Regions from separate parts of the Pseudomonas sp. FBCC-B35 genome, predicted to be linked through region 2. Evidence: riboswitches for the same ligand, from Rfam matches in the RefSeq annotation. Region 2 holds a riboswitch; each other region holds the start of a gene.
What was found. Region 2 has a riboswitch for cobalamin ahead of NMB38_RS11530 (CbtB domain-containing protein). Riboswitches for the same ligand answer to the same signal wherever they lie in the genome.

Region 1: another riboswitch for cobalamin. It lies ahead of NMB38_RS15585 (TonB-dependent receptor); the one in region 2 lies ahead of NMB38_RS11530 (CbtB domain-containing protein).
Region 3: another riboswitch for cobalamin. It lies ahead of cobO (cob(I)yrinic acid a,c-diamide adenosyltransferase); the one in region 2 lies ahead of NMB38_RS11530 (CbtB domain-containing protein).

The regions. Positions count from the first base shown of each region.
Region 1 is NZ_CP101439.1:3,432,232-3,442,755, forward strand. Features, by position in the region: gene mnmC (bifunctional tRNA (5-methylaminomethyl-2-thiouridine)(34)-methyltransferase MnmC2/FAD-dependent 5-carboxymethylaminomethyl-2-thiouridine(34) oxidoreductase MnmC1) at 1-178, shown strand, start outside; gene NMB38_RS15560 (DUF2946 family protein) at 287-694, shown strand; gene NMB38_RS15565 (TonB-dependent receptor) at 771-2,822, shown strand; gene NMB38_RS15570 (FecCD family ABC transporter permease) at 2,864-3,883, opposite strand; gene NMB38_RS15575 (ABC transporter substrate-binding protein) at 3,880-4,848, opposite strand; gene NMB38_RS15580 (ABC transporter ATP-binding protein) at 4,845-5,630, opposite strand; gene NMB38_RS15585 (TonB-dependent receptor) at 5,676-7,814, opposite strand; cobalamin riboswitch at 7,924-8,131, opposite strand; gene NMB38_RS15590 (N-acetylglutaminylglutamine amidotransferase) at 8,805-10,524, shown strand, end outside.
Region 2 is NZ_CP101439.1:2,504,769-2,515,292, reverse strand. Features, by position in the region: gene NMB38_RS11560 (transporter substrate-binding domain-containing protein) at 1-1,074, opposite strand, end outside; gene NMB38_RS11555 (response regulator transcription factor) at 1,091-1,705, opposite strand; gene NMB38_RS11550 (DUF1272 domain-containing protein) at 1,926-2,168, opposite strand; gene cobM (precorrin-4 C(11)-methyltransferase) at 2,233-2,979, opposite strand; gene NMB38_RS11540 (cobalamin biosynthesis protein) at 3,014-3,355, opposite strand; gene NMB38_RS11535 (CbtA family protein) at 3,397-4,083, opposite strand; gene NMB38_RS11530 (CbtB domain-containing protein) at 4,094-4,285, opposite strand; cobalamin riboswitch at 4,374-4,596, opposite strand; gene NMB38_RS11525 (GNAT family N-acetyltransferase) at 4,641-5,120, opposite strand; gene NMB38_RS11520 (LysE family translocator) at 5,255-5,878, shown strand; gene NMB38_RS11515 (alpha/beta fold hydrolase) at 5,899-6,819, shown strand; gene NMB38_RS11510 (pirin family protein) at 6,865-7,728, shown strand; gene NMB38_RS11505 (DUF1652 domain-containing protein) at 7,949-8,209, shown strand; gene NMB38_RS11500 (hypothetical protein) at 8,243-8,530, opposite strand; gene alkB (DNA oxidative demethylase AlkB) at 8,673-9,320, opposite strand; gene NMB38_RS11490 (gluconate 2-dehydrogenase subunit 3 family protein) at 9,492-10,235, shown strand; gene NMB38_RS11485 (GMC family oxidoreductase) at 10,239-10,524, shown strand, end outside.
Region 3 is NZ_CP101439.1:3,560,161-3,570,684, forward strand. Features, by position in the region: gene cobC (alpha-ribazole phosphatase family protein) at 1-40, opposite strand, end outside; gene cobT (nicotinate-nucleotide--dimethylbenzimidazole phosphoribosyltransferase) at 37-1,092, opposite strand; gene cobU (bifunctional adenosylcobinamide kinase/adenosylcobinamide-phosphate guanylyltransferase) at 1,089-1,610, opposite strand; gene NMB38_RS16185 (cobyric acid synthase) at 1,612-3,066, opposite strand; gene cobD (threonine-phosphate decarboxylase CobD) at 3,063-4,055, opposite strand; gene cbiB (adenosylcobinamide-phosphate synthase CbiB) at 4,048-4,956, opposite strand; gene bluB (5,6-dimethylbenzimidazole synthase) at 4,953-5,603, opposite strand; gene NMB38_RS16205 (cobyrinic acid a,c-diamide synthase CobB) at 5,600-6,895, opposite strand; gene cobO (cob(I)yrinic acid a,c-diamide adenosyltransferase) at 6,892-7,503, opposite strand; cobalamin riboswitch at 7,624-7,844, opposite strand; gene NMB38_RS16215 (PQQ-dependent sugar dehydrogenase) at 7,998-9,314, shown strand; gene NMB38_RS16220 (C40 family peptidase) at 9,321-9,860, opposite strand; gene NMB38_RS16225 (C40 family peptidase) at 10,002-10,524, opposite strand, start outside.

The DNA.
Region 1 (10,524 bases), 930 kb from region 2:
GCTCGAGGGCCTGTACGTCAACAGCGGCCACGGCTCACGGGGTTTGATCACCGCGCCGCTCAGCGGTGAGCTGGTGGCGGCCTGGGTCAGCGGCGAGCCGCTGCCGGTACCGCGAACGGTCGCCGAAGCCTGCCACCCCAACCGCTTTGCACTGCGCCGGCTGGTTCGGGGCAGATAGCAGGTGCCTCGTCCAGGCAGGCGCCCTGCGACAATAGGGCGCAGCTGCGACCTTTCATCCCCGAGCGCGAATAAGGCTTAATACGGGCCTTGTTCGCCTGGGGGTCGGATGACCGTACGTGCACGCTCACTTGTGTGTTTGCTTGCAGCCATTGCCGTGCTGTTCAACCTGCTGGCGATGCCGCTCGACCGCGCCTTGCAATCCCCCAGCATCGACAGCCAATCGCTGATCCTGGGCAGCTTCTGCAGCCTGCACGGTGCGCAAAGCCTGCCCAAGTCACTGCTGGCCCAGCTCAAGGCCGAACTGCCGCAGCTTGACGATCAGCCAGAAATGAAACACCAGGTCGGTGACTGCTGCTGTGGCCATGCCGGGCATGCCTTGATGGCCAGCAATTACTATCGCCACCTGTTCCCCCGCTACTGGCCCGACGCACTGCTGATCGGCGACAGCCACAAGCTGCCGTTGCCGCGTGAGCAGTGGCCCAAGCTCAACCCCCGCGCCTCCCCCCTGGCCTGACCCGTCGCCGCTTACCCAATGCTGCCCCGCACCATGCGGCGCGCAGCGCTGCTCGACTGTCTCCAGGAAACACTTCATGTCTGCGTTTCGTCATACCGCACGCGCCGTCCTGCCCGTGCTCGCTGTTTACAGCCTTAGCCCCTTGTCATCGGCCGTTGCCGAAACACGCTCTGCCGAGAACTCGATAATGACCCTCGGTGCGGTCAGCGTGACCAGTACCGAAAGCGGCCCGCTGGCCACCCGCAGCGTGCTCAGTTCGGTGGATATTCTAGGCGGTGACATCCTCGAAAAAATGCCAGTGGCCTACAGCTGGGAGCTGTTGCGCCGGGCACCGGGGGTGATGCTCACCGAGTTCAACCAAGGCACTACCTCGGGCAAGCTGTCGTTTCGCGGCTTCAATGGCGAAGGCGAAGTGAATGCGGTCAAGTTGCTGATCGATGGGATCCCCAGCAACACCAATGACGGCAACATGCCCTTCATCGACGCGGTGTTCCCCATGGACATCGACAGCATCGACGTGGTGCGCGGCACCAGCGACCCGCGCTATGGCCTGAACAACATCGCCGGAAACGTCAACATCAACACCCGCACTGGCGGCAACTACAACAAGGCGCGCCTGCGCTACGGCAGTTTCAACACCCGCGAGGTGCAACTGGCCAAAGGCATCGAGACCAGCAACTGGACGCAGAACTACTTCTTCGCCCGCCAGCAGGTCGACGGTTACCGCGATCATGCCGACACCGAACGCTACAGTTTTGGCGGCAAGTGGTTCTATACCCCTGACGATGGCAGCTATCGCCTTGGCCTGATCGCCCGCCACTACGAGTCAGAAGCTCAGGAGGCCGGCTACCTGACCGAGGATGACGCCCGCCATCATCCGCGCATGAGTAATGACTACAACGCCACGGACAAAGGCACGCGGCGAATGAATCAGGTCAGTGTGCACCTGGACGCCGACCTGGCCGAGACCCTGTCCTGGTCGGCCAAGACCTACTTCAATACCTATGACGACCGTCGCTGGACCCAGTACTGGCGCACGAGTTCACAGCAGGAGCGCGACACCTACGAGGACCAGTACGGCGCCATCACCTCGCTGACCTGGCGACCCCAGGTGGACTGGCTGCACGCCTTTGCGCTGGAAGGTGGCAGCGATGTGCAGAAGCAACAGAACCGCAGCGAGCGCTACCGCACCGTGGAGCGTGTACGCCAGGCGCAGACACGCGACCAGGACTTCGACTTCAACACGGTCGGTGCCTACGTGCAGGCGCAGATCGAGCCGTTCGAATCGTTGAAGATCGTGCCGGCCTACCGGGTGGACAAGATCAGTGGTGACTTCACCAACAAGATGACCGGGCAGGGCTACGACATCAACGACTACGGGCTGATCAAACAGCCCAAGCTCAGCATTGTCTATTCGCCATGGAAGTTCGCCAGCGTTTATGCCAACTGGGGCCGCACCTTCCAGGTCGGGACCGGCGCCGCAGCGTACAAGGTGCCGCCGCGCAACGAGGACCTGGCCCCTTCGATCAACGAAGGCTGGGAAACCGGCATCAAGTTCACCCCGGCCAGCTGGGTCGATGGCCGCGTGGCCTACTGGCGTCAGGATGCCTCTGGCGAAGTGAGCCGGCGCCTGAACGACCCCAGCGGGGAGTCAGACAATGTCGGGGAGACACGCCGTTGGGGCTACGACCTGCAGGTCAACCTGCACCCGGACGAGCGCACCGAGGTATGGATGTCGTACTCGTGGCAGTACTCCAAGATCCTTGAGCCCAGCAGCGCGTTACCAGGCAGCAAAGGCCAGGAAATCGATCACGTGCCCCACCATCTGTGGAACACCGGCATCAGCTACCAGGCCACGCCCGCACTGCAGCTGACTGCCTGGGCGAACGGGCAGACCCACTACTACCTGGAGCGGGAGAACACCCAAGGTACGTATGGCGGCTACGTACTGATGAACCTCGGTGCAACCTACAAGCTCAGCGAAACCATGAGCGTGGACTTGCAGTTGAAGAACCTGACCAACCGCTACTTCGAGTACGTCTGGTACGACCCGGATGGGGCAGATGCGTCACTGCACTCCCCGGGCGACGGCCGTGCGCTGTATGCAGGGCTCACCCTGGACTTCTGATGCAGGCCACGGCAAGCCCTCCAGCGTGGCTTGCCGTGGCGTCACCGCTTGAGCAACAGCATGAAGAACACCCCGCCCAGTGCTGCGGTCGCAATGCCGATCGGCAGGTCCTGCGGTGCGATCAGGGTACGGGCAGCCACATCCACCCACACCAGAAACACCCCACCCAGTAGCGCACTGACCGGCATTAGCCGCCGATTGTCCGCCCCCACCAGCAGGCGCGCTACGTGGGGCACCATCAGGCCAACGAAACCGATGGCGCCCGACAGCGAGACCAGCACCCCGGTCAACAAGGACGTGCAGATGAACACCTGAAGGCGCAGGCGCCGGCCGCAGACGCCCAGGCTGATCGCGGTCTGCTCTCCACTCATCAGTGCATTCAGGCCGCGCCCCATCACCTGTAGGGCACACAGCCCAAGCAGCACGCACAGTGCCGGCAGCCAGATGACCTCCCAACGGGCAGCCCCCAGCCCACCCAGCATCCAGAACACCACCGACGCCGCAGCGTGCTGGTCACCGGTATAGAGCAGCACGTTGACCACGGCCATGAGTACGAAGGACACCGCGACCCCCGCCAACAGCAGGCGATCGCTTTCCAGGCGCCCACTGCGACGCGCCACGCCGATCACCAGCAGCATGCTCCCTATTGCCCCCGCGAACGCAGCCAGCGGCAGGCTGAGTACACCGACAAAGTCCCCGACATAGAGCATCACCAGCACCGCGCCCAACGCCGCGCCGGCGCTGACGCCCAGCAAATGCGGATCTGCCAGGGGGTTTCGGGTGACGGACTGCAGGGCTGTGCCCACCAAGGCAAGCCCTGCCCCGACCAGTGCGCCCAACAGCACACGCGGGGCACGGATGAGCCAGACGATGTGCACCTGGCTCTTGCTGAGCGCAGGCCCCCAGTCGATGCCCAATTGCTGCGCGACGATCCCGATGACGTGGGTCAAGGGCACCGATGCCGGGCCAAATGCCAGCGACACGACCGATGACGACACCAGCAGGATGACCAGCATCACGATCAGCCAACCATAATGCACCGGGCTGCGCGCCAAGGTCACGGTGCCCCCGCTGCGAACAGCTCGGGGTGCAGGGCGCGGGCAATGTTCTCCACCGCCTCGACGTTCTCCACCGAGGGGGTGACCTGCAGGTAGGTCAGGGGTAAGAAGCGCTGCTCGCGAATGGCCCGTACCTCTTTCAACGCAGGCTGCTGCATCAGAAAATCACGTTTCTGCTGCCAGGTCCTTGGCCCGTAGTCGACAATCAGGATCACGTCAGGGTCGCGCTCTACCACGCTTTCCCAATTGACCTGGGTCCAACTGGCGGCCACCTCGTCCATCACGTTCACGCCACCGGCTGCGTCGATCAGTGCCTGCGGCATGCCCAGACGCCCCGATGTCATCGGACGATCTTCGCCGCTGTCGTACAAAAAGACCCGTGGTCGGTGTTGCGCCTGCCCTACCCGCGCTTGCACCGTGGCGATTCGCTGGCGCATCTGGTGGATCAGCGCTTGCGCCTGGCGCGGGTGATCGAACATGCGCCCCAGGTTGTCCAGATCGCGGTAAACGTCATCGAAACTCGCACGTTGGCCAGACATGACCCAAGAGCAGGACTCGCTCAACTCGTAGACCGGGACCCCAAAGGGTGCCAGCGTCGCGGGGGTGACCGGCCCTCCTACGTGCATGCCATAGTTCCAGCCGGCGAAAAACAGGTCGGTATCGACTGCTAGCAGCGTTTCAATGGAAGGATACCGACTGGCCAGTTGCGGTATGCCCTCCAGCGCAGCGTCAATCCATGGGTCACGGTGTTTACTTCGGGTGAACCCTGTGTAGCCGATGATGCTGTCTCGCAGCCCCAGGTGCAGCAGCATGGCGGTCATGTTCACATCGTGCACCACCACCCGCTGGGGAGCCTTGTTGAACGTCACCAGGCGCTCACAACTGCGCACGTTCAGCGGGTACTCGCTGGCCACGGCAGGCAGCGCAAACAAGAGCGTTATCAGGGCAATCAGAAAGCGAGCGTTCATGGTCGGGTTATCCAGGTAATGCGGGGGTAAGGGTGCAGCGGATGAAGGTCGACCAGCGCCTGGACACCAAACACCTCCTGGATCAGTTCGCCGGTCAGCACCTGCTGGGGCGTGCCACTGACACGGATTCGGCCAGCGTCGATGACGTACAGGCGGTCGCAGAATGCCGCCGCCAGGTTGAGGTCGTGGAAGCTGGCCAGGGTGCTCAGCCCCAGGCTGCGCAAATGCCGCAAAAGCCCAAGCTGGTAACGCGGGTCGAGGTGGTTGGTTGGCTCGTCGAGAATCAGCAGTTCAGGGGCCTGGACCAGTGCCCGGGCCAGTAGCACGCGCTGCTTCTCGCCCCCGGATAGCGAAGCGAACGTGCGCCCGTCATAACCTGCCAGCCCAACCAGCACGAGCGTGTGAGCAACCCTTTGCCGGTCCTCGGGCGAGTCGCCGTCAAACAGGGCCTTGTGCGGCGTGCGCCCCATGGCCACCACTTCGGCAACACTCAATCCAAACTCGCCAGGAAACTCCTGAAGCACCACCGCGATACGCTGGGCACACCAGCGCGGGCTGCGTTGCCAGATATCGGCACCGCTCAAGCTGACGCTGCCTGCGGTGGGTAGCGTGGCGCGATAGGCGCAACGTAGCAGGCTGGTCTTGCCACTGCCGTTAGGGCCGATAAGCCCTACGCACTCACCGTCGTCCACATGCAGGTCCACGCCTTGCAGGATCTGGCGCACCCTGCGCCCCGCCTCGGGCACTGCCCAATGCAGGCCCTCGATACTCAGTCGAGTCATCGGATTCACTCCAGCAAGCACCAGCCCGAAGGCCGGTGCAACAGGTCAGAAGCGGTAATCCGCCGTGACGAAAAATGACCTTGGCTCGCCCAGGTACCACTGGCGCCCATTGTTGCCGGTGGTGGTCGCGTACTGGCGATCGAACAGGTTGTTGAGCTGCAAGCCCAAGGTCAGGTCCGGCTGCACGTGCCAGTCAACGTTGGCGTCGACCACGGTGTAGCTCGGCACCTGCACGGTGTTGGCATTGTCCCCATAGCGGCTGTCGACATACCGCGCACCCGCCCCGGCACTGAGCAACCGACCAAAGTCCTTGCTCAACCACAGGTTGGCCGATCGCCGGGGCACATCGACCGGCCGATTGCCGTTGTAGTTGCTGGTGCCACTGGCAAACTCGTCGTACTCCGCGCGCACCCAGGCGGCGTTGGCCGAAAGCTGCACATCGTAGGGCAGGCGCAACGCCAAGTTGGCCTCGATGCCGTCCGAGGATTGCTGGCCGACCTGTTGCTGAAGGACAGGGTTGAGCGGGTCGCTGCTCAAGAGCTTTTTCTTGACGATGTGGTAGGCCGCAAGCGTCCACTCGCCACGGCCATCAGGGAGCATCTGTTTGACACCGACTTCGGTCTGTTTGGCGGTACTCAGGTCCCAGCTTTGTTGCGCTGTACTGAGCGTCAGCAGGTTGCTCACGCCCTCGGTGCTGGTGGCGTACTGACCATAGACCGAGAGGTCCTCGGTCAGCGCGAACACCAGGCCTGCCCGCCAGTTGTCGCCACTCAGGCTGCGGTCCGAGCGGGTATCGGTGTCCAGATCGTCACGGTTCAGATGCACCTGATCACGCCGCACACCGGTGATCAGCGACAGGCGCTCGGTGAGTTGCGTGCGGTTTTCGGCGAACAGCGAGAATTGCCGTGCCTGGTTGGCTTCGCGCGAGCGATAGGGGTCGGTGCTGATGTAGTCTCCGCCGCCCGAGCCCGACAGTGGCACGGTGTCGGTAAAGGTATTGCCAAAATCATGTTTGCGCACGAAGCGGATCGCATTGTAGTCGGCGCCAACAACGGTCTGGCTGTCCAGGCCGAACAACGCGTGCTGCAGGGTGAACGACTGGCGATCCCCGATCTGCTCCTGGGTCTGCTTGATGCTGATGAAACTGCTGCGCTGCACCTGGTCGCCAGGCAGCCAGGTGTAGCTTTCGGCATTTCGCCACCGGCGCTGGGCCTTGAGGAAGTACAGCTGATTGCTGGCGGTCAGGTTGTCGGTGATCACCCAGTCCGTGACCAGGCGAGTGGACTGATCGTTGTAATGCACCTCGGCATTGGCCACGTTGTAGTTGTGGTCACGCAGCGACTCACGGTAATGCCCATTGACCAGCGGCGTACCGAAATACTGCTGCGGATCCTGGTCACCGTAGTCATGGCTGAGGGTGATGCTGAAATCGTCGTTCGGCTGCCAGCGCAATGAACCGCTGACAGCAACGCTGGCTGACTCACCACGGTCGACCCAGCCATTGCTGTCCAGTTTATTGAGGTTCAAGCGATAGCTCAGGGTATCGGTCAGCGAACCGCCGCTGTCCAACGCCAACTGCCGGCGATCATGGGAACCGTAGCCCAGGCGGACATGATTGCGAACCTCGCCGTCGAAGGGCTTCTTGGGCACCACGTTGATCACCGCACCGGTGGCGCCCTCCCCGTACAACACCGAAGCCGGGCCGCGCAGTACGTCGATGCGGTCCACGGCCCAGGTGTCCACGGGAAACGTGACGGTGCCAGCACCCACGTACAGGCGGGTGCCGTCATACAGCTGCATGGTCGAACTGTGCCCGGTGAAGCCACGGGCCGAAAGCGCAGTGCCACCGTTGCCAGGCGTGCCGATGAAGGTGATGCCGGGGGTGCGGGTCACTGCTTCCTGCACCGTGGCGTTGTTGCGTCCACTGATGTGCTCGGCGCTGATGCTGGTGACGCTGGCTGGCGTTTCCAAGGGCGTGAGGTGCAGGCGCGAACCGCTGGTGCCAGGGGTGTGCAAGTCCATGGGAGGGTTCTGCTCGGCAGTGCCGGTGATGGCCGTGGCGGGCAATGCCAGTGCAAGGCCGTCTTCGGCTGCCTGAATCGGTACGGCCATGCACACACAGGGCACCAGGCTCGCACCCAGCAACGCCCCTTGAGGGGTATGAAAAACACTAAAGCGGGACATATCTTTCCTTTTGCAGCAGGAATGAAAGAATCCCGGAGGGAACAACGCATGGGGAACGCGCAGGCGCACGCGCCCACGGAAACCGGCCTGCGCCCGCCCACCGCGGGTTTGCCAAACAAGGCTTCAGGCCGGTCTCCGGGCTCGCGAGGGTCATGATGCCGTCACCTTCCCATGCCTGTGGCACAGTGGTCTGTCGAAAGCATCGCTCGCATACCGTTGCGGGGGCAGCGCCGGACTGATCACCCTGGGGCGACGAACCGGCTTCCCGTTTCACCCCATGCACGGCGGCAGGGGGCACCTGAAACAGGCGCGCAGATGACCACCAAAATCGTCCTGGGTCAACATCCCGTGTGGATGATGAGCCGCCGCCAAGCGTCGACGAACGGCATTGCGAAGATTAACGCCCCCCGCCTGGCGGGCTTCATCCGAGCGTGCGAAGGCGCGCTCAGGTAGGCGTAGCACTGGGTTTGAACGCGATGGATCGATGCTGGACGTCGACCCACAGAGGCGGACTTCAGCCACGAGGAATCACCGAAATTCGCACCAAAACCAGGCGCCCACGTAAAGTTTTATTGAACGATCGGGCCTTGCACGCCCTCGAAAAACCCAGACCGCTCACCGAGGCGCGTTCAGATGACGTGTTCGCGCCCAGTGGGACAGACGACCGTTCGGCGCTGTTCATACGCCCCGAAGCGAGTCAACAACGTTACTGGCTGGCAGCTTTGCGTACGCTTGGTATCAGGTAACGCAGGCTGTACGACACGCGCCACACGTACGCGACCATGTGCCTGGTGGCCGGCATGAACCCGGCATTCATCGCCGCGCAACTCGGGCACAGCGTGCAGGTGCTGCTCTGCATGCGCCAGGTGGATCACCCCCTCACGATTGGGCGGGGCTTGATCAGCCCTGGCGTTTGGAGGCGGTACAAATGGGGTACGAGTGAAAAGCCAGTGACGCCATGAGTGCCGAAACTCAAAGGGTTTACGTTACATGTGCGGACTAGCTGGAGAATTGCGTTTCACCCCCCTCGGTCAAGCCCCTCGCCCAGCCGACCTGGCTGCCGTTGAGCGAATCACTCATCACCTGGCGCCACGTGGCCCGGATGCGTGGGGCTTTCACAGCCAGGGGCCGATCGCCCTCGGCCACCGTCGCCTGAAAATCATGGACCTGTCCGACGGCTCCGCCCAGCCCATGCAGGACAGCACGTTAGGCCTGTCACTGGCCTTCAACGGCGCCATCTACAACTTCCCTGAACTGCGCCAGGAACTGCTGGACCTGGGCTATACCTTCTGGTCCGACGGTGACACGGAAGTGCTGCTCAAGGGGTACCACGCCTGGGGCGAGGCCTTGCTGCCCAAGCTCAATGGCATGTTTGCCCTGGCTATCTGGGAGCGCGACAGTCAGCGCCTGTTCCTGGCCCGCGACCGCCTGGGCGTAAAGCCCCTGTACCTCTCGCGCAACGGCGAGCGCCTGCGCTTTGCCTCCACCTTGCCGGCGCTGCTCAAAGGGGGCGACATCGACCCGATGCTCGACCCGGTGGCGCTGAACCATTACCTGAATTTCCATGCCGTGGTCCCGGCACCGCGCACGCTGTTGGCCAACGTGCAAAAGCTCGAACCCGGGACCTGGATGCGCATCGACCGCCACGGCGAAGTCGAGCGCAGCACCTGGTGGCAACTCCAGTACGGCCCCAACCCGGATGAGCGTGACCTGACCCTCGAGGATTGGACCACACGCGTACTGGACGCCACCCGCGATGCAGTTGCCATCCGCCAGCGCGCCGCCGTCGACGTGGGCGTGCTGCTCTCCGGCGGTGTCGATTCCAGCCTGCTGGTCGGCCTGCTGCGCGAAGTGGGTGTGGATGACCTGTCGACCTTCTCCATCGGTTTCGAGGATGCAGGCGGCGAGCGCGGAGACGAATTCCAGTACTCGGACCTGATCGCCAAGCACTACGGTACCCGCCACCATCAACTGCGCATTGCCGAGCACGAGATCATCGACCAACTGCCCGCGGCGTTCCGTGCCATGAGCGAGCCGATGGTCAGCCACGACTGCATCGCCTTCTACCTGCTGTCGCGGGAAGTGGCCAAGCACTGCAAGGGCGTGCAGAGCGGCCAGGGAGCCGACGAGCTGTTTGCCGGCTACCACTGGTACCCGCAGGTCGATGGCGCCAACGATGCATTCGCGGCGTACCGCGAAGCGTTCTTCGACCGCAGCCATGCCGAATACCGTGACACCGTGCAGCCGGCCTGGCAGCTGGAGAACGATGCCGCCGGCGACTTCGTCCGTGAACACTTCGCCCGCCCTGGCGCCGACGCCGCCGTGGACAAGGCCCTGCGCCTGGACAGCACGGTGATGCTGGTGGACGACCCGGTCAAGCGCGTGGACAACATGACCATGGCCTGGGGGCTGGAAGCCCGTACGCCGTTCCTGGACTACCGCCTGGCAGAACTGTCGGCCCGCATTCCGGCACGCTTCAAGCTGCCCGACGGCGGCAAGCAGGTGCTCAAGGAGGCGGCGCGCCGAGTGATTCCGCACGAGGTCATCGACCGCAAGAAGGGTTACTTCCCGGTGCCTGGCCTCAAGCACCTCGAAGGCGCCACCCTGGGTTGGGTCCGCGACCTGCTGACCGACCCCAGCCAGGACCGCGGCCTGTTCAATCCGGCCATGATCGACCGTCTGCTAAGCAACCCGCACGGCCAGCTCACCC
Region 2 (10,524 bases):
CTGGCCCAGACGGTCGATCATGGACTGGGCAGACTCGGCTTGCCTGGTATGAAAATGCAGCCCGGTCCTTAGGGTAATTTGTTTAAGCAGGTCCAGGGTTATGCCACTGGGTCGCTGCTGATCATCGTAGAACGTCAAGGGTGCCAAGGCCGGATTGATCAACACGTCTACCACCGGGTGAGCCTTGATCCAGGCTTGCTCCTCATCTGTCAGTACACTCAGGTGGCGCTGCAACAAAAGACTGGTATTGCTGTTGCTCCAGCGCTTGAGGATGGCCAGGCGCTCGCTTTCCCCAATCCGGCGCAGTGCCTTGTCGAGCAGTTGACGCAGCGCATCGTTATCGCGTGCCACTGCAAAGGCAAACGCTTCTGGGACGATGGGTGAGAAGTGATCGATCCGCAGGGCACCTCTGAAGGTCTTGCCGATCAGATAGTCTGTGCTGATTGCATCGCCCAGGTAGGCATCGGCTTCGCCCATAGCCACAGCGGCAAGGCCAGCCTGGGTGGAGCGATACAAAACCAGCTGCGCTGCCGGGTAAAGGGCGCGGGCACGATTGGCGGGTAGATAATGGTCAACCATGGCCAGACGCAGCCCTGCAAGATCGTGGGCCGGTGCAAGACGCTGGCCTTCGCGCGTGACGATCACCGGCAGGTCATCGGCATACGATGTACTCAGGCTCAACCCAGCGTCTGCAGCCTCAAAGCTGTTGGAGCTGCCCAGTACGTCCACACGTCCTTCATGCAGCGCCTCAATGGCCTGATAACGGCTATCGAAACGCTTTACTTCGACGGCTATACCCAACAACTCAGCGATGATGCCGACGTAATCCGCTGTCAGACCTTCGTAGTCACTGGGACTTACGTTGATATCAAATGGTGGATAGTCCGGCCGTGAGGTGCCCAGCACCAGGCGCTTGCGAGCGTCCAGCCACTGGCGCTCGGCCGTTTGCAGATTCAAGGGCTGCGTGGCGCTCACCGAACGGGCCAGCAAACTGCGCGTCTCGCTCGCCAGCGACTGCGCGACAGGCCCTGCCAGTACCATCAGCAGGAGGGTACTGGCCAGCAAACGTTTAATCGTCATGCACCGCTCATCAGTAGACGTGGTTGCGCTTGGCCAGGTCCACCATTTCCACCAGCGACTCGGTCTTGAGCTTATCCATGATCCGGCCACGGTAGGTGCTGATGGTCTTGGCGCTGAGGTTCATGCTACTGCCGATGTTCTTGTTGCTTTCTCCACGGGCCAGACGCCTGAGAACCTCCATTTCGCGGTTGGAAAGGCTCGCCAGGCGCATGGGCTCGCTTTCGAGCGAATTGCTGTTGACCGACATCTGCGGGAACGTCGAATAGCCTTTTACCAGGGCCTTGAGCGCGAACAGCAAGGCGTCGTGATCTTCATCCTTGGTCACGAATGCGCCGATGCCTGCGTCCAGACAGCGGCGTACATACAAGTCGGTCGCCTGGCCAGTGAGCACCATGATCTTGGGCACCTGATCGAGTGATTGCAGGCGCTTGATAACTTCCATTCCGTCCAGCCCAGGCAAACCGATGTCGAGAATCACCACGTCCGGTTTGAGCTCGCGTGCCATTTGCGCGACTTCACTGCCATTGCCCACTTCTGCAACGACATTGAAACGTTCATGTTCGAGCAGCATGCGCAGGGACATACGGACGACGGGGTGGTCGTCCACGATCAGCACATTGGTCATTGGGAAAACTCCTGTTCAGATATGGTCCGCTTCCTGGGACACTCAGGAATACTTCTGTAAGCGGGTTAGTCAGAAGCGCAGCAAGATACGACCATTACCGAACTTTGATAATGCCGAGTATAGAAGTGTTGAATAACCTTGAAGGAGCCGATGAAAAATCCTACAAAAAGGCGGGCGGTTCAGCAGCTTGTGGCCTCGCGTTGGCTGCCGAACCGTATGATCAGGTACAGGCAGTGTGTACTTTGTTTACGCGCAGTGAAGATGCAGGGTGTTCAGCCAACGCTTTGCCCACGCGCGCGGGACGAATCGAAAGAACGCCCTGGCAGTTGGGGCATCGACCATGCAAGCGTTCCTGCGCACACCCTCGGCAAAACGTGCATTCGAAGGAGCAGATGAAGACATCGAGGCTGTCACCGGGCAGGTCGGCATCGCAACACTCGCAGTTGGGGCGTAATTCCAGCATAGGCGTGGTTCCTGTCGGGAGGGTCTGGAAGACAGTGTGCTCCGGGCTGGAACTGGCTCGCAAGCTAGGCGCGGTACAGGTGCGCATGTCCGGCACGGTAAAGGGCCGATTCGGCGAACGGCGTGTCACCCAGCACTCGGCCCACCACAATCAACGCGGTGCGGCGATAACCTTTGAGGGCGGCGCGCTCGACGATGTCGTCCAGTGTGCCTCGCACCCAGTCCTGGTCCGGCCAGGTGGCGCGGTAAACCACGGCAATGGGGCAGTCGCCACCGTAGTGAGGCCGCAGCTGCTCAACGATGCGTGCCAGGTGCTTGACCCCCAGGTGAATGGCTAGCGTCGTGGCATGACGCGCAAGCGCCTCCAACTGCTCGCCGGCTGGCATGGGCGAGCTGTCTGCGAAGCGAGTAAGGATCACGCTCTGAGCGACGTCGGGCAAGGTCAATTCGCATCCCAGCAACGCGGCGCTCGCAGCCACGGCGGTGACGCCCGGCACAATCTGATAATCGATGCCAAGACGCTGTAGGTGGCGGATCTGCTCACCGATAGCGCCATAAAGACTCGGATCACCGCTGTGCACGCGTGCGACATCCTTGCCCTGGGCATGGGCGCACTCAATGGCGTCGATGATCTGCTCAAGATGCAGTTCTGCGCTGTTGATCAGGGTGTCGGCGCAGTGACCTTCCAGAACGGCAAGAGGGACCAGGGAACCGGCATAAATGATGACAGGGCAGGTGCGAATCAGGCGCTGCCCCTTGACCGTGATCAGCTCGGGGTCGCCGGGGCCGGCGCCGATGAAATAAACCGTCATGGTATTCCTGAATGATTGACAAGGGTGAGCGGGATCAATGAGCGATGGCGAGGGTCGCAGGGCCCAGGGTTTGACGCGTGATCAGAAGCTTCGTTTCGCCATTGTACTGGTCGGCCATTGCCAGTGCTGCACTCTCTGCCACGCCCCAGCACCCGCTGTGCGCAAAAGCGACGGCTGAGCGGTGGCTCAAATGCGCTTCGAAGCGATTCAAGTGCGATACAGGGTAGAACAACAGAGGCAGCGCCAGATGGCTCGCCAATGCATGCAGCCCCGGCTCGTGCGCCTTGAGATCGATGCTGGCGATACCGTGAAGGTACGCAGCGTCCAGGCCCCGCTGAGCGAGGCCTTGTTCGAGCAAGGTCAACAACCTGTCCATCGGGCAACCACCACGGCAGCCAAACCCTGCATAGAACGGCTTCACACCGAGCGGCTGAAGCGACGATACAGGCCTGCGCTGATCAGGCCAAGGGCGAGCCAGAATGCTGCATTGGTAAGCCAGGACGCCACCTGGAACTGGGTCTCCAGGGCTGCTGGAGCCAAACTCTGGTGCACTTCAGGCTGAGGGGCGCCTATGACGTGCGGCAACACCAGGACAATGACGCCCAACACCTTCAATGCCCAATGGCGGGCGAATACCAGCAGTGCCAGGCCTACGGCCGTGGCACCCGCAGCGCCAGCCCACCAAACCTGGCGCTGCGCCAGGTCAGCCGCCGCGGTTCCCGGGAGCTCCGGCGGCAATCCGAGCGTGGGCGCCAGACAGAACACGGCGAAACCAGCAAGGCCCCAGGCAGCACCGCTGGCCGTGGTGCGCGGTTGGCGCAGGCTGTACAAGCCAGCCAGTATCAAGGCGAACCCCACCGCCACCACCAGGTTGCCGCCGGTGGTCGAGAGCGTGCGCTGCCAGCCCTCTTCAGGCGACCAGGCCTCGTCACTGTGCTCATGGGCGGCCTCGGTACCTTGGGCATGCGAATGTGCCGGCGCCGACGCCTCGTATGTCTCCGCTTGCAGGATCAACGGGCTGACCCACAAACTTTGCAGTACGGTCAGCAACAGTGCCGCCAGCAGTCCGCTGAAGCCCGCCGTACGGGCGATGTGCGTGATCATGGGTGGCAACTCAGTGGCAGGGGAAGGCGGCGCTGTGACGGGTGTCATGCGCAGCATTATGAACGGCTTCGATGTGCGAGAAGCCGGCGAAGTAAACCAGGCACAGGCCCAGCAGGCCGGCGCTTGCAGCCACGACAATGCGTTGACTGAGGGATACGGGTGCAACGATGCTGCTAACGTGCGGGCGGGTAGTGACGGGCATTGGCGCCTTCCTCTGCGTGTAGGCGACGGGCAGGCGCGGCAGCTGCGGGCGATACCCGCAGGAATGCGACAGCGCCCGCCCACCGCGGGGTGTTGATGAACGTCAGGCCGGTCTCCGGGCTTGCGAGGAGGAGGGTATCTCCTGGGCAGCGTCACCTTCCCATGCCGTATCTGGCGGCACAGTGGTAAAGACGCCTCACTCGCTTACCGTTGCGGGGGCAGCACCGGAATAGTCCAGGCCTGTAAGGCAAGCCTGCGACGCACCGATTTCCCGTTTCACCCTCTCGGGGCACCTGACGCAATGCGATAGAAAAGCACGCGGGCCGCGTTGCGTCAAATGCACAGGCTACGCTCGATCATTGCTGGGCGAAGGCAATCAGCCGCTCGCCATCGAGCCGATAACGCAGCCACTCCGTTTGTGGTTGCGCCCCCAGTGCGTCATAGAACCCGATGGCCGGCTCGTTCCAATCCAGCACACTCCATTCAAGGCGACCGCAGCCTTTGGCAACTGCCTGCTTGGCAATGTACCTGAGCAACTGGCGCCCGGCGCCATCGCCACGGTCGGTGGGCGAGATGTAAAGGTCTTCCAGGTAGATGCCATTGCGCCCGAGCCAGGTCGAGTAACTGTAGAAGTAGATGGCAAAACCAATCGCACGGCCTTCACGTTCGGCCATCAGGCAATGAACGGTGCTGTCGGCGTCGAACAGGCTGCGCTCGATGTCCTGGGTAGTGGCCAGTACCTCTTCTCGGGCGCGTTCGTACTCGGCCAATTCAGTAATGAAGTCCAGAATTTGTTGGGCATCGGTGCGTAGGGCAGGGCGAATTACAAGACTCATCGAGCGCTTATCCTTTGTCGGCTGCGAGTGATACAGCTATGTGTATCTGCAAAATTCTCTATATCTGTACTGCTAGGGGGCAAAGGGCTATGGGCTAGTGTGAACCCTTTCCTGAACCCAGTGGAATACCCGTCATGTTCGCCTCGCTCGACCTCTTGATCGCCTTCGTGCTGTTCGCTTTCGTTTCTTCCATCACCCCCGGGCCCAACAACACCATGCTGTTGGCTTCGGGCGTGAATTTCGGTGTGCGCCGCTCGGTGCCACACGCGCTGGGCGTCAGCGTCGGGTTCATGGTCATGGTCCTTGCCGTCGGCTTGGGTCTGGGAGAGGTCTTCAAGGCCTGGCCTGCGTTCTATACCGTGTTGCGCTATGCCGGAGCGGCCTATCTGCTGTACCTGGCCTGGAAAATTGCCACCTCAGGGCCGGTTGGCACCGCCTCTACGGCAGAGCCAAAGCCGATTGGCTTTTGGGCCGCGGCTGCCTTCCAATGGGTCAACCCAAAGGCTTGGGTGATGGCCATAGGTGCGATAACGACCTACACCCCAGCGCAAGGCTACGTTGCCAACGTGGTGGTCATCGCCGCCGTGTTTGCCTTGGTGAACTTGCCCAGCGTCGGTGTGTGGGTCATGTTCGGCAGTGCCCTTCGTGGCCTGCTGCAAAACCCACGCTGGCTGATGCTGTTCAATGTCCTGATGGCTGCACTGCTGGTCGTTTCGCTCTACCCGCTGCTGTTTGTAGAATCTACGTTCCACCCTTGAGGCAGAAGGCAGCGCCCACCATGCAACTGACACCGTGGTCCCACGATTGTAGCGAAGGGTTCACCCTGCGCGGCTGGCGCAGCGAGCCTACAGGGCGGCCCCTGCTGCACTTTCTGCACGGCAACGGGTTTTGCTCGCTCGCCTACCAACCGCTGCTGATGCAACTGGGGCAACACTTCGATCTCTGGCTCAGCGACGTTCAGGGGCACGGAGACAGTGACCACGCAGGCCCGTTCCGTGGCTGGAATCGCACGGCAGCGCTGGCGGCTGAAGCTTTCAGCGCGCATGTGGCTGAGTACGCAGACGTACCCCGCCTTGCCATCGGCCACAGCTTCGGCGGGGTGCTCACCGGGTTGTTGCTGGCCAGTGAGCCGCAGTTGTTCGAGCGCGCTGTGCTGCTCGACCCGGTGATTTTCAGTAGGCGCATGCTGTTTTCGATGAAGCTGGCCGCCTGCTTCGGGCTGAACCGGCACCATGCGCTGGCGCGCAAAACGGCCGGCAGGCGCAGCACCTGGCCCGACCGCCACTCAGCCATGACTTCCCTGCAAGGGCGGGGCATCTTCAAAGGCTGGAGCGACGCGGCATTGCAGGCCTATGTGTCGCATGCGATCGCCGAAGGCGAGGGCGGCGTGCTGCTCAAGTGTCGCCCAAGCCGCGAAGTGGACATCTTCAGTACCTATCCGTCCCACCTGTGGTCAAGCCTGTCGCGTATCGGCGTGTCGACGCGTGTGCTGTACGGCAGCCAGACTTACCCTTATGTGCGGGCCTCGGCGTTACGGCTGGCAGCGCTCAACCCTCATGTCAGTGTTCAGGAGGTGGGCGGCGGACACTGTTTCATGCAGGAATACCCTGAGGCTGCGGCGCAGGAGGTGCTGGCTTTCCTTCGACCCAGCGTCCTACCGGTAGAACAGGCTGGACCGTTTCAGGTAGCTAGCCCGTGAGTCGATGCAACGTTAAGGTGGCACCCGGACGTTGAGGAGCGCACGATGAAGACGATTTTGCATACCCATTCCAATCCTGCCGGGCACTGGGTAGGCGATGGCTTTCCGGTGCGAAGCCTGTTCACCTATGACGACGACGTCAGTCGCACCAGCCCGTTTCTGCTTCTCGATTACGCCGGGCCCCACACCTTCGCCCCCACCTCGACGCGTCGCGGCGTAGGGGCTCATCCGCACCGGGGTTTCGAGACAGTCACGATCGTTTACCAAGGCGAACTGGAGCATCGCGACTCAACGGGCGCCGGCGGAGTAATAGGACCGGGTGACGTTCAGTGGATGACCGCTGCAGACGGCATCGTTCATGAAGAGTTTCACTCACCCGGATTTGCCCGCAGCGCAGGCGTGTTGGAGTCAGTGCAACTGTGGGTGAACCTTCCGGCCCGATTCAAGCGCGCTCCGGCCGGCTATCAGACCCTGGGCAGCGCCGATATCCCCACGGTGAATCTGGGTGCGGGCGCGGGCAGCCTGCGTGTGATCGCAGGTGAGTACCAGGGGGTGAGCGGGCCGGCGCGCACGTTTACGCCGATGGACGTGTGGGACCTGGACCTTGAGGCCGGCGCTAAACTGGTGCTCCCTATCCCGGCAGGCCGCACGGCTGCGGTGGTGACCCTGCAAGGCGGTTTGCGGTTGAACCAGGTCAGCGAGGCCGGCCCGTGCTCAGTGACGCTATTGGCCCGTGACGGTGCCGATGTGCTGCTTGAAGCCCTGCAGCCCGCCCGTGTGCTGGTGCTGAGCGGTGAGCCTATCGACGAGCCTGTGGTGGCATACGGTCCCTTCGTGATGAACACGCGGGAAGAAATCATCGAGTCCATCGAAGGCTTTCAGTTGGGGAAGTTCGGCCGTATGCCCTGAACGCGCACCGTCCTGGAGCGCGAAGCACCACCCGTCGCACCGATTCGACACGGCTCGAACTACCCAGCACCGCTCGGGTTCTTCAGCTAAGGTGCAGATGGAACCCCGCACGATCGATAACGCATATCCACATGCGCACCGACAGGTTCCTCTTCCTGTGGCCCTGTGCCTGGCCCCAGGCCTGTCCAACCGCAAGTTAATACAGAGAGGGCTCTCTGCCATGTCACTGTTAGGCGTATCGACACTGGAACTGCGACAGATGATCGAACAGGCATGCTTGCCAGATCGTTGTGAAATCAACTGTGCCGATGGCTCACACCTGACCATCCGGCTCGGCAATGGTCAGGATCTGACAGAGGCCGTCACGCTTTGCGATGTTCCGCTGAGCAGTCTGAACAGCAGCAGGGACTTGGTTAACCTGGTCGGCCAATTACACGCAATGCGTGACAGTGCTCCCATGCACTCGAAGAAATTAGCCTGACCGCGCGGCGCAAAGCTCGCTTCTAACCGGCCGTCACTGCAACTCAAGCAGAAGATTGAGCCCACCGTCGCCGCACTTGCCCTGGTCTCTGACAACGCCATGGTAACTGCGCCCGTCCCAGATGAACGCGACACTGTGCGCACGGTGCACCTTATTAGGCAGAGGCGGGCAGATGTGCAGACGCAGTGCAGGCCGACCTTGCAGGTTGAGCGGCGCAAGCTGGCACTGGCACTCGACGCTTTGCGCCACGGGACCGAACAGGGTGTCGCGGACGTAGTCGAGTTGCACCGATGCATTTGGAGCGCGGCCTGGCATTCTCATGATCGCTGCTCTCTGATCGAAGTACGTGCTAGGGCATGCAGATTTGTCATGACGATCTCCTGTAGGAAAGGCATTCGAGGAGGTTGCAGGCTGCATGGGAGCCCAGTCCTGCTCCATGCGTTCAATTCGATTGCTTCGTCGTTCAGGCCCCTGCCTTGCGAAACGTCAGGTTGATGCGCCGCGGGCCCATGCGTGGGTGCACGCCAGGCTTGATGGGCAGGACGCCATGAAAGCGTAGACGGTCTTCACCACCCCACACCAGCACATCGCCATGATTCAAGGCAATACGCTGGGTCTTGTCCGCGCGTTGCAAGCCACCCAACAGGAACACGGCAGGCAAACCCAGGGAAAGGGACACGATGGGTTGGCTGAAATCCTGCTCATCACGATCCTGATGCAGGCTCAGACGAATGCCCGGCAGGTAGTGATTGATCAGGCACGCATCCGGTACGAAGCCATCGAACCCTGCACGCGCAGCGCACTGCGTGGCCAAGGCCAGAAGCACGGGCGGCATCATCGGCCAGGGTCTGCCGGACAGCGGGTCCACGGGGCTGTATCGGTAACCGCGTTTGTCACTGATCCAACCGAGTGCGCCGCAGTTGGTCAGGCCCACAGCCATGCTCAAACCGCCAGGCGTACGCATGTGCCGCCATGGCGCTGATCGCAGTATCGGGCGAAGCGCATCCAGTACGTGCTCGACGTCATCTAGCGCGACGCCAGGCAACAGCACCGTGCGGGGTGCCAGCTGCTGCGGTTGGGCCCCGAACAGGTCCAGATCGGATTGGATCATCAGTCTGACTATTCCAGTAAGCCTGTTATCCAGCAGAAGAAAGCTGGCGTCTTTGAGCGTTCACTATCAGCCAGCCGCCAAATAATTCAAAACGTTTCTGAACGCCATTCGTCCGTTGATGGTCTTCATCGTGCCGTGGCCGCGGTAGCCGATTGACGATGAGGATTACATATGTCTGAGCATGTACCGGACAACCCCCGCAGGGACTTCCTGCGCAAGACCTTGACCTTGATACCGGTGGTAACGGTGGCCAGTACCGGTATTGGGCTGGGCGCAGCCACCGCCCTGGCCGAGCCGGTACGCCCGCCTGAGCAGCCTGAAGCCAAACCCGCTGACACTGCCTACCATCCTGCGTTCTTCACCCCAGAGGAGTTCGCCTTCGTCCAGGCAGCGGTCAGCCGGCTCATTCCAGCCGACGCGCTAGGGCCTGGTGCCCTCGAGGCCGGCGCTGCGCAGTATATCGACCGTCAGATGGGCACGGCCTACGCCAGCGGCGGGCTCTGGTACATGCAAGGCCCGTTCGAGGCCGATGCGGCACCCGAGCTTGGCTATCAATTGCAACTGACCCCGCAGCAGATCTACCGCTTGGGAATTGCAGGTGTGCACCAATGGTGCCTGGCCAACGGCAACAAGGCGTTTCACGCGCGCAGCCCCGAGCAGCAGGACGAGGTGCTGGCGCGGTTGGAGTCTGGTGAGCTGGCGTTGAAGGATGTGCCGGCCAAAGCATTTTTCAGCCTGCTGCTGCAGAACACGCGCGAAGGCTTTTTCTGCGACCCGGTGCATGGGGGCAACCAGGGCATGGTCGGCTGGAAACTGATCGGTTTTCCCGGCGCGCGCGCCGACTTCATGGATTGGGCCGAGCGTAACGAACGCTACCCGTTCCCTCCTGTGTCCATCCGCGGCGAGAGGGCTTGAGCCATGGCCAATGCATTGAAGAAGGTCGACGCAGTGATCGTCGGCTTTGGCTGGACGGGGGCAATCATGGCCAAGGAACTGACCGAGGCCGGCCTGCACGTGGTGGCGCTGGAGCGCGGGCCTATGCAGGACACTTACCCCGATGGCAGCTACCCGCAAGTGATCGACGAACTGACTTACAGCGTGCGCAAGAAGCTATTCGTGGACCTTTCCAAGGAAACGGTGACCATACGCCATACCGTCAACGATGTAGCGTTGCCGTACCGCCAGCTGGGCGCGTTCCTGCCCG
Region 3 (10,524 bases), 1.1 Mb from region 2:
CTTGCTCGGTTTCCCCGTGGCGCAGCAGGTCGAGCCTCATGCCGGGCGGTCCTCCACGGCAGCCTCGGCAAAGGTCGCCATCTGCGCGTGTAGCGCGCAGGCCAGCCGCAGCAAGGGCACGGCCAGCGCGGCACCGCTGCCCTCACCCAGGCGCAGCCCCAGGGCCAACAGAGGCTCGGCCTGCAAAGCGCTCAGCACCGCCTGGTGACCAGGCTCCGCACCTTGGTGGGCGAACAACAGCCAAGCGCGGCACTGCGGGTTGAGGCGCACGGCCACCAAGGCCGCCACGGTGCAGATGAACCCGTCCACCAGCACAGCCACACCCGCCTGGGCGCATGCGAGATAAGCGCCGACCAGCGCCGCCAGCTCGAAGCCCCCCACACAGCCCAGCGCACGCAGCGGCTCATCGGCCGCCAGGCGGTGCAAGGCCAGGGCTCGCTCGATGACGTACGCCTTGTGCTGCACGCCGGCGCTGTCCAACCCGGTGCCTGGCCCGCTCAATGTGGCTGGCGGACAGGCGAGCAGTACGCTGGCCAGCGCCGCCGCTGCGGTGGTGTTACCGATGCCCATTTCGCCGCCGATGAACAGCTGTGCACCGTGGGCCGCCGCCCGCAGCGCGCTGTCACGACCTGCCTGCAGGGCGGCTTGCAGTTGTGCCTCGCTCAGGGCGGGCTGTTGGGCAAAATTGGCCGTACCGGGGCCAAGGTGCAGGTGGCGAACGCCCGGCAATGCGAGCGTCGGGTCGACAGTGCCGAGGTCGACCACCTCCAGGGTGGCGTGCAGTTGGCGCGCCAGTACGCTGATGGCTGCACCCCCGCCGACGAAATTGCGCAACATCTGGCCCGTCACGGCCTGAGGGTACGCCGAAACGCCCTCCTCGACCACGCCGTGGTCGCCCGCGAACAGGCTGATGGCGACGTGCTCCAGCGACGGCCGTTCGCAGCCCTGCAGGCCTGCCAACTGAATGGCGAGCGCTTCGAGCTGGCCGAGCGAACCGGCAGGCTTGGTCAATTGTTGCTGCCGCTCGCGTGCTGCGGCCATGGCCGCCTCGTCAAGGGGCTGGCAGGGCATCTGCCACCAGACAGGGTTCATGATGCAGGTCCTTTGAGCGTGAGTGGGAGGCCGGCGACCGTGAGGATCACCTGCTGGCAGCGTTCGGCCACCGCCTGATGCACGACACCGGACAAGTCGACGTAACGTCGCGTCAGCTCGCCCATGGGCACCACGCCCAGGCCGGTCTCGTTACTGACCAGGATGATGTGGCCGGGCAGGTGCTCAAGGCAGCCCAACAAGGCATCACGCTCCTCGGCCAGCCGGCGCGGGTCGTCCAGCATGAGCAGGTTGGTCAGCCATAGCGTCAGGCAGTCCACCAGCAGGCAGCGGTCAACGGCCGCTTCGGCCTTCAGTACGGCGGCCAGGGCCAAGGGTTCTTCAATCAATCCCCATTCCACTGGCCGGCGCTGGCGGTGCAGCTGCACCCGCTCATCGAGTTCGCCGTCCAGCGGCTGACTGGTGGCGATATAGGTCACGGGCAGGCCGCAGGCGGCTGCCCGCTGCTCAGCGAGGCGGCTCTTGCCAGACCGGGCTCCGCCGATCACGAACGTACGCACGTCAAGGTACTCCACACAATTGGCGCAGGCGCTGGGTGTCCAGGTGCTTGTCCACCAGGTCAGCCAGGCGTTCGATGTCGCGCTCGCGCAACGCCTCGTAGTCGATCAGTTGCACGTCTTCAAGCCCAGCCCAGCGCAGCAGGGCCGCGCAGGAGGCGCTGCCCTCGAACAACCCGTGCAGGTAAGTGGCCAACACCTGGCCGTCCGTGCTGATGGCACCCTCGCAGCGACCGTCGGCCAGGCGAATCGCTGGTTGCGCCAGCGCAGGGCCAGTGGTGACACCGGCATGGATCTCGTAACCGGTCACAGGCGATGCATCCAGGTGCAAGGTCCCGGCGACGTTGCGCAACTGCTTGTCGGCTTCCAGCACCGTGGCGTAGTCCAGCAGGCCGAGCCCGGGGCTGGAGCCTGCAGCGCCTTCCAGGCCCAGCGGATCGTGCACCTCGCGCCCAAGCATCTGCAGGCCGCCGCAGATACCGATCACCTTGCCGCCATAGCGCAGATGGCGTTCGATGGCCTTGTCCCAGCCGCGCGCACGCAATTGCGCCAGGTCGCCACGGACACTCTTGGAGCCTGGCAGGATGATCAGGTCCGCTGGCGGCACCGGTTGACCGGGGCCGATGAACTGCAGGTCGACCTGCGGATGCAGGCGCAGCGGGTCGAAGTCGGTGTGGTTGCTGATACGTGGCAGCACAGGCACGATCACCTTGAGCACACGCTGCTGCTTTTCGCCCTGGCGCCGGTCGATGCCGTCCTCGGCTTCAAGGTGCAGGTCGGTGACGTACGGCAGCACGCCGAGCACGGGTTTGCCGGTGCGCTGCTCCAGCCAGTCGAGCCCGGGTTGCAACAGGGCGATGTCGCCCCTGAAGCGGTTGATGACGAACCCTTTGACGCGCGCCTGCTCGCTGGGCGACAGCAGTTCGAGGGTACCGACCAGGTGGGCGAACACACCCCCGCGGTTGATGTCGGCGACTAGAATCACCGGGCAGTCCACGGCCTCGGCAAACCCCATGTTGGCAATGTCGCCAGCCCGCAGGTTGATCTCGGCCGGCGACCCTGCGCCCTCCACCATGACCACCGGCCAGCCCTGGCTCAGGCGCTGGTGCGAGGCCAGCACGGCCTGCATGGCAATGGCCTTGTAATCATGGTAGGCAACCGCGTTCATGCTGGTCACCGCACGGCCATGGATGATCACCTGGGCGCCGGTGTCGCTGTTGGGTTTGAGCAGCACCGGGTTCATGTCGGTGTGCGGCGCCAGGCGACAGGCTTGGGCCTGCACCGCCTGGGCCCGGCCGATCTCGCCGCCGTCGGCGGTCACGGCGCTGTTGAGGGCCATGTTCTGCGGCTTGAACGGCACCACGCCGATGCCCTGGCGCAGCAGCCAGCGGCACAGGGCAGTCACCAGGGTGCTCTTGCCGGCGTCGGAGGTGGTGCCTTGTACCATCAGGGTCGTCATGTAAGGTCCTTGCGGTAGGCACTGAGGGCTTGGGCCAATCGTCGTTCGTCCGCCTGGCTGGGCGGTAACCCGAAACGCAGGGCCGCCGGCTGCTCGAACAGGCGCACCAGCACCCCGTGTCGTGCGAGGTGATCGTGCAACCGGGCGGCATGCTCGCACCGCACGTACTGGAACAGGTCACAGCCGCCGGCGGGCGCCAGCCCTGCATGGGACAGCAAAGCCGCCAGGCGTTCGCTGGCGCCTGCACAGCGCTGGCGCTGCAGCTGCTGCGTGGCCAGGTCGGTCAGGCTGGCCTGGGCCAGCACCCGGCTGGGGCCGTTGATGGTCCACGGGCCGAGCAATTCGGCCAGGCGCTGCAGCACGCTGTGCTCTGCGGCCACGAAGCCCAGGCGCACACCGGCCAGGCCGAAGAACTTGCCGAACGAGCGCAGCACTATCAAACCCGGGCATTCGGCACGTTTGATCACAGTGTTTGCGGGGCTGTTGTCCATGAAGGCTTCATCGACCACCAGCCAGCCGCCGCGTGCTGCCAGGCGCTGATGCCACCCCAGCAGTGTGGGCGCAGGCACGACGCGGCCGGTGGGGTTGTTCGGATTGACCAAGACCAGCACGTCGAGATTGTCGATCGCGTCGTCGACCTGGTGCTCATCCAGCTCAAGCAACGTGTGCCCAGTCCGCTGCCAGGCATAGGGGTGCTCGGCATAACAGGGTGTCAGCACTCCGACTCGGCTCGGGCTGCGTAACAGGGGCAGGGCCTGGATGGCAGCCTGTGAGCCCGCCACGGGCAGCAGTCGCGTGGCGCCGTAGTAGCTGCACGCCGCCTGCTCAAGGCCATCGTCTGTTTCCGGCAGGCGTGCCCAGGCTTCGATAGGGATCGGCGGTATCGGGAAGGACCAGGGCGCAATGCCACTGGACAGGTCCAGCCACTGCTCGCGGGCGATGCCATATTGCCGAACCGCACGCAGCAGCCGACCTCCATGTTCAAGCATTCAGGTAAGCTCCCAGACACAACACCAACAGCCACAGCCATACCCCACGCTGCACCAGTGTCCAGCCGCCCTCGATGGCATCGGGGCTGGCCGCAGGGCCGTCGCCCAGGCGCGGGCGGTCGTGCAGTTGGCCGTGGTACACCGCCGGCCCGCCCAACTCGACACCCAGCGCCCCTGCCCCGGCCGCCATGACCGGGCCAGCATTGGGGCTGTCCCATAGCGGCCCCTGGCGGCGCCAGCAGGCCAGCGCCAGGCGGGTTTTGCCCAGCACTGCGTAGGTGAGTGCGACAAGGCGCGCCGGCACATAGTTAAGTACGTCATCGATGCGCGCCGCGCACCAGCCGAAGCGCTCGAAGCGTTCGTTTCGATAGCCCCACATGGCATCGAGGGTGTTGCTCAGTCGATAAAGCACCACCCCTGGCGCCCCGGCCACGGCAAACCAGAACAAGGCGGCGAACACGGCATCGCTGCCGTTTTCCAGCACCGACTCGGTGGCCGCCCGCGCCACCGCCGTCTCGTCCAGCTCACGGGTTTCACGGCTGACCAGATACCCCACTCGCCGCCGTGCTTCTTCCAGATCGCCCTGGCGCAAGGCCGTGGCCACCGGCAGCACATGTTCGCCCAGGCTACGCAGCCCCAGGGCGCAGTACAGCGCCAGCACATCGACCAGCCAGCCGATCACCGGCAGCCAGGAGAGCATGAGGGCCAGCAAGGTCAGCGGCACCACGGCCAGGAACCAGGCGCTCACGCCATGACTGCGCCAACCGCGCCCGCCGGCATTGAAGCGCCGCTCCAGGCTGCTGGCCATGTTGCCGAAAGCAACCAGCGGGTGGCGCCGCCGCGGCTCACCGAGCAACGCATCCAGGGCCACACCGGCCACGCTCAGCAACGCCACGCTCATGCGCCTTCTCCCCACCGGTTTTCAAACAGCATCTCGTGCAACGGTCGTTCTTCGGCCCAGCTCTGCATGACCAGCATGGGCGCAGGATAGAATGCCGCCACCGGCCCCAGGCACAGCACGGCCACGGGTTTGGCGCCGCTGGGCATGCCAAGCAACGCTGCCAGCGCCTGGGGATCGAACAGCGATACCCAGCCCATGCCCAGCCCTTCGGCACGGGCGGCCAGCCACAGGTTCTGGATCGCGCAGGCGAGCGAGGCCAGGTCCATTTCAGGCAGGGTGCGGCGCCCGAAAATGTGAGGCTCACGGTTGTCCATCAAGGCGGCGACCCATAGTTCGGCGCACTCGTTGATGCCCTCTACCTTGAGCTTCATGAATTCGTCCGAGCGCTCGCCCAGCGCTTGTGCAGTCAACGCCCGTTCGGCCTCCACCAGGGCCTGGATGCGCCCACGCAGGGCCCGCTCGGTGATGCGGATGAACCGCCATGGCTGCATCAAGCCCACGCTCGGTGCCTGGTGGGCTGCGCTGAGTAACCGTGTCATGACCTGCGGCGCCACCTCGCCTTGGGCGAAATGGCGCATGTCGCGCCGCTCGCCGATGGCGCGATAGACCGCGGCACGCTCCTGGTCGCTGAACGCATGTTCGTTCATGGGCAGAGCAGCGCTGCGGCTGCCTCCGGGTTGGAGGGGAAGTAGAAGTGCACGTAGGACGCGGTCAGGCGGCCCAGGCGATAGACCGCTTCGTTGCCGCGCCCACCGTTGGGGCTCAACCCACGTGCCAGCGGCTCGAGCGCGGTGCTGGTCAAGGAGTGGTGGTAGGTATGGCCGCGCAGCATGCCCTCGGGCAGTTCGACCGCCTGCAGAGCCAGGGCCGCCAGGCGCTTTTGCATGGTCGCCTCCCCCGGCAGCAACCCAAGCAACTCGACCCTGTCCCCGGCCACGTCGGTCAGTGCGTCGAGCAGATACAGCATGCCGCCGCATTCGGCGAGCAACGGCTTGCCCTGGGCATGATGGGCGCGGATGGCCTGGCACATCGAGGTGTTGCGCGCCAAGGCATGATGGTGCAGCTCGGGGTAACCGCCGGGCAGGTACAGGCTGTCCACTGGGGGCAATTCGACGTCATGCAGGGGGGAGAAGAACTGCACCTGTGCGCCTAGACGGCGCAACAGGTCCAGGTTAGCGCCATAGAGGAAGGCAAAGGCTTCGTCGCGGGCCACACCGATACGTACGCCCGCCAAGGTGGCCTGGGCGGGTAACGGATCGGCCGGTTCGAAGGTGACCGCCGGTGGCAAGGCGGCATCGCAACTGGCGCCCAATGCCTGGGCGGCAGCGTCCAGGCGTGCGTCCAGGTCGTTCAACTCGCTGGCCTGCACCAACCCCAGGTGACGGCTGGGCAGTTCGATGCCGCGCTCGCGGGACAAGCCGCCATACCAACGCAGGCCCTCGGTGAGGCTGCCTTCGAGCAGTTGCGCATGACGCAGGCTGCCCACCCGGTTGGCCAGCACCCCGGCGAACGGCAGATCCGGCTGATAACGCGCCAGGCCCAGGGCCAGCGCGCCAAAGGTCTGGGCCATGGCCGTACCGTCGATAACCGCCAGCACCGGCACGCCGAAGTGACGTGCCAGGTCGGCGCTCGAAGGGGTGCCGTCGAACAGCCCCATCACCCCTTCGATGAGGATCAGGTCGGCTTCACCTGCCGCCTCCCAGAGCAGCCGGCGGCTTTCCTCGGCACCGATCATCCACAGGTCCAACTGGCAGACGGGGGCACCGCTGGCGCGTTCGAGAATCATGGGGTCGAGAAAGTCAGGCCCGCATTTGAACACCCGCACCTTGCGGCCCAGATTGCGGTGCAGGCGCGCCAGCGCGGCAGTGACCGTGGTCTTGCCTTGGCCAGAAGCCGGCGCGGCAATCAGGACGGCGGGGCAATGGCGGGCCTGGCTCACAGCTCGACGCCCTTCTGGGCACGGATACCGGCCTGGAAGGCGTGCTTGAGCATGCCCATTTCGGTCACGGTGTCGGCCAGCTCGACCATTTCCGGCTTGGCCGCGCGACCGGTGACGATGACGTGCTGCATGGGGGGGCGAGCCTGGATGTCCGATAGCACCTGGTCCAGATCAAGGTAGCCGTGCTTGAGCGCAATGTTGAGCTCGTCGAGCACCACGAACTGCACCGCAGGATCCTGCAGCAGTTGCCTGGAGACGGCCCATGCCGCTTCTGCCGCCGCAATGTCACGCTGGCGGTCCTGAGTTTCCCAGGTGAAACCCTCGCCCATCACGTGATAGCGCACCTGTTCGGGAAAGCGCCTGAAGAACAGCTCTTCGCCGGTACTGTTGCGGCCCTTGATGAACTGCACCACCCCGCACTGCATGCCGTGGCCCAGGGCCCGGGCAAGCATGCCGAAGGCCGAGCTGCTCTTGCCTTTGCCATTGCCGGTGAGCACCAGCAGCAGGCCGCATTCGTTGGGGGAATTGGCAATGCGTTCGTCGATGACCGCTTTCTTGCGCTGCATCCGTGCCAGATGGCGTTCGTCGCGCTCGGTGGCGTCGCTCATGGGAGGTTCTCCGCTGGCTGACACCACGATCGAGCGCCGTGTCAGGGAATGGGCAGGCAAACGGAGCGCGCGCAGGGGCATTGGCCAAGGCCAGTGGTCACCGCGCATCACCCTCCGTGATGCCGTTGGCAGTATCAGGCCGGTCTCCGGGCTCGTGAGCGGGCCGCTGGCCCTGACCTGCGCGCCTTCCCGGGTATGGTCACCCAGTGGCCCTGCGCGGCCGTCACTCACTTACCGTTGCGGGGGCAGCGCCGGAATCGCACCCTGTGGGCACTCACCGACTTCCCAGTTTCACCCTGGCCAGACGTTGCTGGCGGGGCACCTGAAACACGCGCGAAGGTTAGAGGGTTGCACCCGGAGCGTCAATCGACGCGGCTCGCCTGGCGGCGCAGGAGGGATGGCCGAGCCACCCGCGTCAGCTCCGCCGCCTGTGCGACTGAACCCGCCGCGTTCCACAGCCTCTGAATCAATAGAACCTGCCGAGGACGTCGACCATGAACCGCGTGGCACTGCCTGTTGCACTTCTTGTAAGCCTGGGCTTGGGTGGCTGCGGCGAAACGGCGCGCCTGACAGTGGCCGACGGCACCGGCCCTGCGCCGCAGTTGCCCTCCCCCGCCAAGACCCTGCTCCCCACCGTGAACATCGCGCCAGCCGTCGGCTGGCCCGCCGGGCGCATGCCTCAGGCTGCACCCGGGTTACAGGTGTCGCGCTTTGCCGGTGACCTCGACCATCCGCGCTGGCTGTACGTGCTACCCAATGGCGACGTGCTGGTGGCAGAAACCAACGCACCTGCCAAGCCCGAAGACGCCAAGGGTATCCGCGGATGGGCCATGAAGCGGGTCATGGCACGCGCGGGGGCTGCCGTGCCCAGCCCTGATCGCATTACCCTGTTGCGCGACGCCGACCAGGATGGCGTTGCGGAAATCCGCCATACCTTTGCCGACGGGCTGAACTCGCCCTTTGGGATGGCGCTGGTGGGCAATGATTTTTACATAGCCGATACGGACAAGCTGCTGCGTTTTCACTACCAGCCCGGGGCACGCCAGGTAACCGGCCCGGCAGAAGTAGTTACCCTGCTGCCAGCCGGCCCGTTGAATCACCACTGGACCAAGAATGTCATCGCAAGCCCTGATGGGCAGCGCCTCTACGTCACCGTGGGCTCAAACAGCAACGTGGGTGAAAACGGACTCGACCAGGAGCAGGGTCGCGCCGCAATCTGGGAGATCGACCCCAGCACCGGCAAGCACCGCCTGTTCGCCACCGGCCTGCGCAACCCTAACGGGCTCGCCTGGGAGCCTAACAGTGGCGCACTGTGGACGGCGGTCAACGAGCGTGACGAAATCGGCAGCGATCTGGTACCGGACTACATCACCTCGGTACACGCGGGTGGATTCTATGGGTGGCCCTACAGCTACTACGGCCAGCACGTGGATGAGCGCGTGCAGCCCCAGGACCCCGCCAAGGTCGCCCGAGCACAGGTACCCGACTATGCCGTTGGACCGCATACTGCTTCACTGGGATTGGCCTTCGTCGGGCCGGATGTGCTACCTGCTCGTTTTGGAGCAGGCGCATTGATTGGCCAGCATGGGTCCTGGAACCGCAAGCCCCACAGCGGCTACAAGGTGATATTCGTACCCTTCGACGCCTCAGGCAAACCGTCGGGCCGGCCCATGGACGTGCTCGACGGTTTTCTGGATGAAGGCGGCCAAGCCATGGGCCGCCCGGTGGGGGTTGCCCTGGAGGGTCGCGGGGCCGTGCTGGTCGCGGACGATGTGGGCAATGCCATCTGGCGCGTCAGCAAAGCTCGGTAACCCGTCTCAGGGGTTCTGTGCCAGGTGCCCCTGAGGGATGACCCGCTTGGCCTGCAGGTAGGCCTTGGCCCAGTAGCTGTTGGACAAATAGTCCAAACGCACCGTACCGCCAGTGCGAGGCGCATGCACGAAGCGCCCGTCCCCTACATAAATGCCGGCATGGCTCACCTGCGAGCCGCCACTGGTCGCGAAAAACACCAGATCACCCGACTGCAAGGATTTCACATCCACGGTAGGCGCACGCATGCCGATCATCTCCCGCGTGGAGCGCGGCAGGCTGATGCCGGCGGCATCGCGGTAGACGTACTTGATCAGACCACTGCAGTCGAAACCCGAATCGGGCGTATTGCCGCCCCAGCGGTAGGGCGTCCCAACCAGGCCAATGGCGCGAATCAGTACGTCATCGGCAGTGGGCGAGAAGCTGGGTTGGCTGTAGGTAACCTGAGGCTGCACAACCCGCACAGGGGCAGGCGCCTGAGGTTGGCTGGAGCAGGCCGCCAATAAGGCTGCCAGGGAAATGAAAGCGAAGCGCGCCATCGTTGTCATGGCCAAAACATCCTGTATGGGAACGCTGGGCCGCAGCGGGATAGAGTTGAGAAATTAGATTAGACGCTTTCTGTAAATACGCACGGCGTCGAGCTTTTTTGCAAAGCAGCGACGCCGTGGTTAGGACACATCAGATTGCCATTAGTTGCGCGCGATATGCGTCGGCGCCATGGCCAAGGCACGTTTGGCCTCGAGGAAGGTCTTGCTCCAGTAACGGTCACCGAGGCTATCGATGCGCACGCCCCCGCTACGGCGGCTGCTGGAGTGAATGAACTGGTTGTCGCCCAGGTAGATGCCAGCATGACTGACACGACCACGGCCGTTGGTGCTGAAGAACAGCAGATCGCCAGGCTTGAGTTTGTTGCGTGCCACCTTCGGCGCATCGACGTTGATCATCTCGCGGGTAGAGCGCGGCAAGGTCATGCCTGCCTCTTCGCGGAACAGGTAGCCGATGAAGCCGCTGCAATCGAAGCCGGACTGCTCCGAGGTACCACCGAAGCGATAGCGGGTGCCGATCAACGACATGCCGCGCTCCAGAATGCTGTCGGCCAGCACTGGCAGCTGATAGGGCTTGCTGCTGGAGAAGACCTCCAGTTCATCGTCAGTAGCCACTTCCTGGGGTTCGCCAAACACTGGCGAAGACGAGGCCTTGGCCTTGATCGCC